Linked DNA regions of Chroogloeocystis siderophila 5.2 s.c.1. The protein of the gene in region 1 interacts with the protein of each later gene in a pairwise test. Links are inferred from orthologs where the notes say so. Each region holds a gene or a part of one and is shown on either strand. Other genes may lie near its edges.

Region 1 (3,831 bases):
TCAACTTGTCGATATTCAAGGCTTGCTTGAGAACCACGACCTGATGGTAAAACAACGCCAGGTTGTGCAGGGGCTGTGGGGGATGCGGGACGTGGTTTTTGGCGTGATTGAGTGATTCCTGGAGTCGCGGTCGCGCTTAACCCAGAAATTGCTAACAGTGTTGCTAATACTAGCGTCTTCCTCATCGATCCTCTTCTGTTAACTTTTATTGCGAAAAATGCAAAACATAGATAAACTAACCGAAATGATGTATACAATCTCCTATCTGAAGATAGAAATTATTGAGAATAACACCTCCTTAACCGCGAATGAGAAGGCAACGCTAAAATCATTAAGCAATGGTTTTTCCTCTGCCTCATGTCTCACCCTGCTGAAACTTTAGACACGCTGAATGCAAATGGGAATCGTCCCCTTGGTGTGAATCGCGCTAGTCAGAATACGATCCGTATCCGTGGGGCTAGACAGCATAATCTCAAGAATATTGATTTAGAGTTGCCGCGCGATCGCTTGATCGTGTTCACTGGCGTATCCGGTTCGGGCAAATCTTCTTTAGCGTTTGATACAATTTTTGCTGAGGGACAGCGGCGCTATGTAGAATCTCTCAGTGCTTACGCTAGGCAATTTTTAGGACAACTTGATAAACCTGATGTCGAAGCAATTGAAGGTTTAAGCCCTGCGATTTCGATCGATCAAAAGTCAACTTCACACAATCCGCGTTCTACAGTTGGTACAGTAACAGAAATTTACGATTACTTGCGATTATTGTTCGGACGTGCTGGTAAACCGCATTGTCCGATTTGCGATCGCTCGATTGCACCGCAGACAATCGACGAGATGAGCGATCGCATTATGGAACTACCCGATCGCACGCGCTTTCAGATTCTCGCCCCCGTGGTACGCGGGAAAAAAGGAACGCATCGCAAACTTTTATCTAGCCTTGCTTCCGAAGGATTCGCCCGCGTCAGAATTGATGGAGAAGTTCGCGAACTAAGTGACTCAATTGAACTTGACAAAAATCAAACGCACAACATCGAAGTTGTCATTGATCGCTTAATTAAAAAATCAGGAATTCAAGAACGTCTGACGGATTCGTTAACGACTTGCTTGCGGCGATCCGAAGGAATTGCTGTCATCGAGATTCTTGATCGCGCTGAGGCAGATAATAACGTCGTGATGCATCCTACTGCAACACAGATGAAAGCCGTAGAGGATTCAACTGCATACGTGACGTCACCTTTAGAAAAAGAAATCGTCTTTTCTGAAAACTTTGCGTGTCCCGAACATGGCGCAGTGATGGAAGAACTGTCACCACGGTTATTTTCCTTTAATTCGCCGTATGGTGCGTGTCCGCACTGTCATGGATTGGGAAATTTGCGGACATTTTCACCAGAGTTAGTCGTTCCCGATCCTGCACAGCCTGTTTATGCGGCGATCGCACCCTGGTCAGAAAAAGACAATTCTTATTATCTTTCCTTACTTTATAGTGTTGGGCAAGCTTTTGGGTTTGAAATCAAAACGCTGTGGAAACACTTAACACCTGAACAGCAACACGTTATTTTACAAGGTGCAGAACAACCGATTTGGAATCACGATCGCAATGACTATCGCCGTTACGCAGGTGTCATTCCAATTTTACAGCGACAATATAATGATGCTTCCGAACTAATTAAACAAAAACTCGAACAGTATCTTGTTTATCAACCGTGCGAAGTTTGTCAAGGACAACGTTTAAAACCCGAAGCGCTGGCGGTGCGTTTAGGACAATACCGCATTCTCGATCTTACCGGAGTGTCGATTCGCGATTGTCAACAACGGATTCATAATTTAAAACTCAGCGATCGCCAAATGCAAATTGCTGATTTGGTATTGCGCGAAATTAAAGCCCGATTGCAGTTTCTTTTGGATGTAGGGTTAGATTACCTCACCTTAGACCGTCCAGCAATGACACTTTCAGGTGGAGAAGCACAACGCATTCGCTTAGCAACGCAAATCGGTTCAGGACTCACAGGCGTACTTTACGTTTTAGACGAACCAAGTATCGGATTGCATCAACGCGACAACGGACGCTTGCTAAGAACTTTAACGCGATTACGCGATTTAGGTAATACCTTAATTGTTGTCGAACACGATGAAGAAACCATCCGCGCAGCAGATCATGTTGTCGATATTGGTCCTGGTGCGGGGATTCATGGGGGTAATATTATTGCCCAAGGTGACTTGCAAGCATTACTAGAAGCAAAAGATTCGCTAACAGGCGCGTACCTATCGGGAAGACAGGCGATCGCAACACCCGCACAACGACGCGAAGGTAACGGGCGATCGCTTGTCATGAAAAACGCCCACCGCAACAACTTAAGAAACATTGATGTCAAAATTCCCCTTGGTAAACTTGTCTGCGTAACTGGGGTTTCGGGTTCGGGTAAATCGACACTCATTAACGAATTACTTTATCCGGCTTTACAACATCACTTAACGCGTAAAGTTCCCTTTCCACAACAAATCGATGCGGTGGAAGGATTGGACGCAGTTGATAAGGCGATCGTCATCGATCAATCTCCGATTGGGCGAACACCGCGTTCTAACCCCGCGACTTATACAGGTGTTTTTGATGCAATTCGCGACGTTTTTAGTCAAACAATCGAAGCCAAAGCACGAGGTTATAAGCCAGGACAATTTTCATTTAATGTCAAAGGTGGGCGCTGCGAAGCTTGTGGCGGACAAGGTGTCAATGTCATTGAAATGAACTTTCTTCCTGATGTTTATGTGCAGTGTGAAGTTTGTAAAGGTGCGCGATACAATCGCGAAACATTGCAAGTCAAATACAAGGGAAAATCCATCGCTGATGTTCTTGATATGACGGTAGAGGAAAGCTTAGAAGTTTTCCAAAATATTCCTAAAGCTTTTACGCGACTGCAAACATTAGTTGATGTTGGTTTGGGCTATATCAAACTTGGCCAACCTGCAACAACACTATCAGGTGGTGAAGCACAACGGGTAAAATTAGCAACTGAATTATCGCGCCGCGCCACAGGAAAAACTTTGTATTTAATTGACGAACCAACAACAGGTTTATCGTTTTATGACGTGCATAAGTTATTAGATGTTTTGCAACGTTTGGTTGATAAAGGTAATTCTATTTTGGTAATTGAACATAATTTAGATGTGATTCGTTGTAGCGATTGGATTATTGATTTAGGTCCAGAAGGTGGTGATAAAGGTGGTGAATTAGTTGCAGCAGGTACGCCGGAATCAGTAGCAGAAAATTCACAGTCTTATACGGGGCAATATATTAAGCAGGTTTTGCAGCAGTATCCATCAAAGTGAACTGAAACGAACCACATTCCCCGCAGGGCTTGCCGTAAACTACCACAAAGAGAGATGTATGAGAAGGGTTTTTCGGGCTAGGTATCAGTCGCAATCGAGGGATACGCATCCTGATGTTGATAAGTTTTTGATGCGGGCTTTTCGGAGTATGCCTGTTTGGAAGAAAGCGCATCTTGTTGATGAAGCAACGAAGGAAATTCAACACTGGGCGCTGGTTGGTATTCGTAATCAGTTTTTTAAAATTAGCTTAGCAGAAGTTAAGTTTCAATTAGCAGATCGTTTGTATAAAAATAATCAAGGAAAAAAATTGTGGATGCAGAAGCTATACAATTGGCATTAACGATTGCAACTATCTTTGATACTTTGGAAATTCCTTACTTAGTTGGTGGTTTAGTTGCTAGTTCTATATTAGGTGAACCCCAGCTAATTATTACTCAGAATCCTCAAAGGCTGGCTTGGCTACCTTCTGCTGAAGATATCATTTTACAGAAACTCATTTGGTAACGT
Region 2 (3,239 bases), on another replicon or contig:
ATGTAACCCATAAGATCGTCGTATTTTTCTAGGATATTTGCAGCGATTGGGCGAATTCCCGATGTAGCAATGGTTTTGGAAACCTTTATATCACTCGAGGTAATAGGACGAATGCCCAGTAAGTCTATAGTGTTAGAAACTTGCAAATTGCTCGACCCAATCGGGCGTACTCCGGCTAAATCAATTGTATCCGAAACTTGTAGATCGCTTGAGACAATCGGGCGCACTCCTGCTAGATTAATTGTATCAGAAATTTGCAAATCGCTTGAGACAATTGGACGCATCCCCAGTAGATTGACTGTGTCGCGAATTTCAAATGTGCTATGTCCGATCGGGCGATCACCTGGTAGCGAGCTTGATGGAACGTTATTATTTTTGATTTGTGTAGATAATTCTGAACTAGAATTTGCGTTGCGCAGTGTTTCGTTTACCTTAGCAGTGCTACTTGCAACCATAGTTTTATCCTTCTTGATATCAAGTTTTTTTTTAATAATTAGAAAAATTGTTTTTGCGATTGATTTTGAGTGTACTGGAAAAAGCATTATTTAGGTCTAAATAAGTTCACATGGTATGCATAAATAAAACTAAATATGTAAAGATAAGTAAAGGGATTCATAAAACTGTATGACAGAATTTTGTCTCCAAGCACCGTTTCAACCGACTGGCGATCAACCCCACGCGATCGCTCAACTGACTCGACACGTCAAACAGGGAAATCAGTACCAAACCTTACTCGGCGCGACGGGAACCGGAAAGACATTTACCGTTGCGGCGGTGATTGAAAAAATTGGGAAACCAACACTGGTGCTAGCGCACAATAAAACGCTCGCCGCGCAACTATGCAACGAGTTACGCGAGTTCTTCCCGAACAATGCGGTGGAGTATTTTGTCAGCTACTACGATTACTATCAGCCCGAAGCGTATATTCCAGTCACCGATACCTATATTGAAAAGAGCGCTTCAATTAACGATGAAATCGATATGTTGCGACACTCCGCAACGCGATCGCTATTTGAACGCCGCGATGCGATCGTTGTTGCTTCGATTAGCTGTATTTATGGTTTAGGGATTCCCTCAGAGTATCTCAAAGCCGCAATTCCCTTGAAAATGGGAATGGAAGTCGATCAAAGACAGATTCTGCGTGATTTGGCTACCGTTCAATATAGCCGCAACGATGTCGAAATAGGGCGAGGGCGTTTTCGGGTACGCGGTGATGTGTTAGAAATTGGTCCTGCTTACGAAGATCGGATTATTCGCGTTGAATTCTTTGGCGATGAAATTGATGCGATTCGCTACGTCGATCCGGTAACGGGTGAAATTATTCAAAGCTTGTCTGCGGTTAATATCTACCCAGCGCGTCACTTTGTCACACCAGAAGAACGCTTAGAAGCGGCGTGCGATGCGATTGAAGCTGAACTTAAGCAACGCAAAGCCGAATTAGAGCAAGCAAGTAAACTCTTAGAAGCCCAGCGCTTGGATCAGCGAACGCGGTATGACTTGGAAATGTTACGCGAAGTCGGTTACTGCAACGGCGTCGAAAACTATTCGCGCCACTTAGCGGGGCGTCAACCAGGCGAACCGCCAGAGTGTTTGATCGACTACTTCCCTGACGACTGGTTACTTGTCGTCGATGAATCGCACGTCACCGTTCCACAAATTCGCGGGATGTACAATGGCGACCAAGCGCGGAAGCGAGTCTTAATTGAGCATGGATTTCGCTTACCCAGCGCCGCCGATAACCGCCCGTTAAAGGCTGACGAGTTTTGGTCGAAGGTTAATCAGTGTATTTTTGTATCAGCAACGCCAGGCGATTGGGAGATAGAACTTTCAGAAGGTCGAGTTGTTGAACAAGTGATTCGTCCTACTGGTGTTGTCGATCCGGAAATCTTTGTACGTCCTACCGAAGGGCAAATTGACGATCTTTTAGGAGAAGTGAAAGAACGCGTTGAGCGCCGCGAACGAGTTTTAGTGACAACTTTGACAAAGCGCATGGCGGAAGATTTAACAGAATATTTGCAAGATCAGGGAATCCGCGTGCGGTATCTGCATTCCGAAATTAACTCGATTGAGCGAATTGAGATTTTGCAAGAGTTGCGCCAAGGCAATTTTGATGTTTTAGTCGGGGTGAACTTGCTGCGGGAGGGCTTGGATTTACCAGAAGTTTCGTTAGTGGCAATTTTGGATGCGGACAAAGAAGGGTTCTTACGTGCAGAGCGATCGCTGATTCAAACAATTGGTAGGGCGGCGCGTCACGTTCGCGGACAAGCAATTCTATATGCAGATAATCTGACGGATAGCATGATCAAAGCGATCTCAGAAACCGAGCGACGCCGCGCAATTCAGCTAGAATACAACGAAAAACACGGTATTACACCGCAACCAATCGTTAAGCGTACAAATAATGCAATTTTGTCGTTTTTAGAAGTGTCGCGGCGGTTGAATTCGCAACAACTCGAAGAAGCTTACGAACAAGCGGATGATTTACCGTTAACTGATATTCCTGAGTTGATTACGCAGTTAGAAGCCCAGATGAAGGAAGCCGCGAAGAATTTGGAGTTTGAGGAAGCGGCGAAGTATCGCGATCGCATTAAGCACCTGCGCGATAAGTTATTGGGACATTGAGGGATATGCAGGGGTTTGGCATTGCTAAACCCTTACTTATGGTGGGATTGCGTTACCGATCGCTGACGGTGGGATGGCATTCCCGATCACGTACAGTATGGTTGATGGTTGACACATTGTGGATTGTCTATGTTTGTTTGGCAGCAGCAGGAAGTTATCTGTCAAAGTCAGCGCTTAATGTACAGTTTTGAGTACTGGACGGGGAATGCCTTACTCGATATCACGGGAACACCAGCGGAAATTGCCCAAGCTTTGTTTACTGCACCGTTTGTTGTCGTTTCGCATGGTACACAAGCCGATCCAATTTTCAACTATGGTAATCAGCAAGCATTAACACTGTGGGAGTTTTCTTGGGAAGAATTTACGACATTGCCTTCGCGCAAATCGGCTGAGGAGATAGTACAACAAGAACGCGATCGCCTACTTGTAGAAACAACTCATAAAGGCTATTGTCACTATTCTGCTACCCGCATCTCAAAAACTGGTCAGCGGTTTTATATCGAAGATGGGATTATCTGGAATGTCGTCGATGATGAAAATCGAAAATGGGGTCAAGCTGCGGTTTTTTCTGAATATAAATTTATCTAATTTGCCCTGTCGCTAATCTACATCAATAG

The links.
Region 2: the proteins of uvrA (region 1) and uvrB interact in binary tests that used the Escherichia coli proteins (3 or more experiments, as listed by UniProt). The link is inferred for Chroogloeocystis siderophila 5.2 s.c.1 from one-to-one orthologs.

What each region holds. Positions count from the first base shown.
Region 1 is NZ_MRCC01000001.1:138,379-142,209, reverse strand. Bases 24-3,524 are described here. They hold uvrA (excinuclease ABC subunit UvrA), read left to right. Parts: upstream 24-357; coding sequence 358-3,324; downstream 3,325-3,524. Other genes in these bases: NIES1031_RS00655 (hypothetical protein), read left to right, coding at 3,383-3,524; NIES1031_RS00665 (hypothetical protein), read right to left, coding at 24-185. Also shown: more of NIES1031_RS00665, read right to left, coding at 1-23; more of NIES1031_RS00655, read left to right, coding at 3,525-3,664; NIES1031_RS23560 (hypothetical protein), read left to right, coding at 3,655-3,828. UniProt on the Escherichia coli protein: The UvrABC repair system catalyzes the recognition and processing of DNA lesions. UvrA is an ATPase and a DNA-binding protein. A damage recognition complex composed of 2 UvrA and 2 UvrB subunits scans DNA for abnormalities.
Region 2 is NZ_MRCC01000004.1:228,883-232,121, reverse strand. The notes cover bases 215-3,123. They hold uvrB (excinuclease ABC subunit UvrB), read left to right. Parts: upstream 215-624; coding sequence 625-2,622; downstream 2,623-3,123. Other genes in these bases: NIES1031_RS06035 (MEKHLA domain-containing protein), read left to right, coding at 2,752-3,123; NIES1031_RS06045 (hypothetical protein), read right to left, coding at 215-455. Outside these bases: more of NIES1031_RS06045, read right to left, coding at 1-214; more of NIES1031_RS06035, read left to right, coding at 3,124-3,210. UniProt on the Escherichia coli protein: The UvrABC repair system catalyzes the recognition and processing of DNA lesions. A damage recognition complex composed of 2 UvrA and 2 UvrB subunits scans DNA for abnormalities.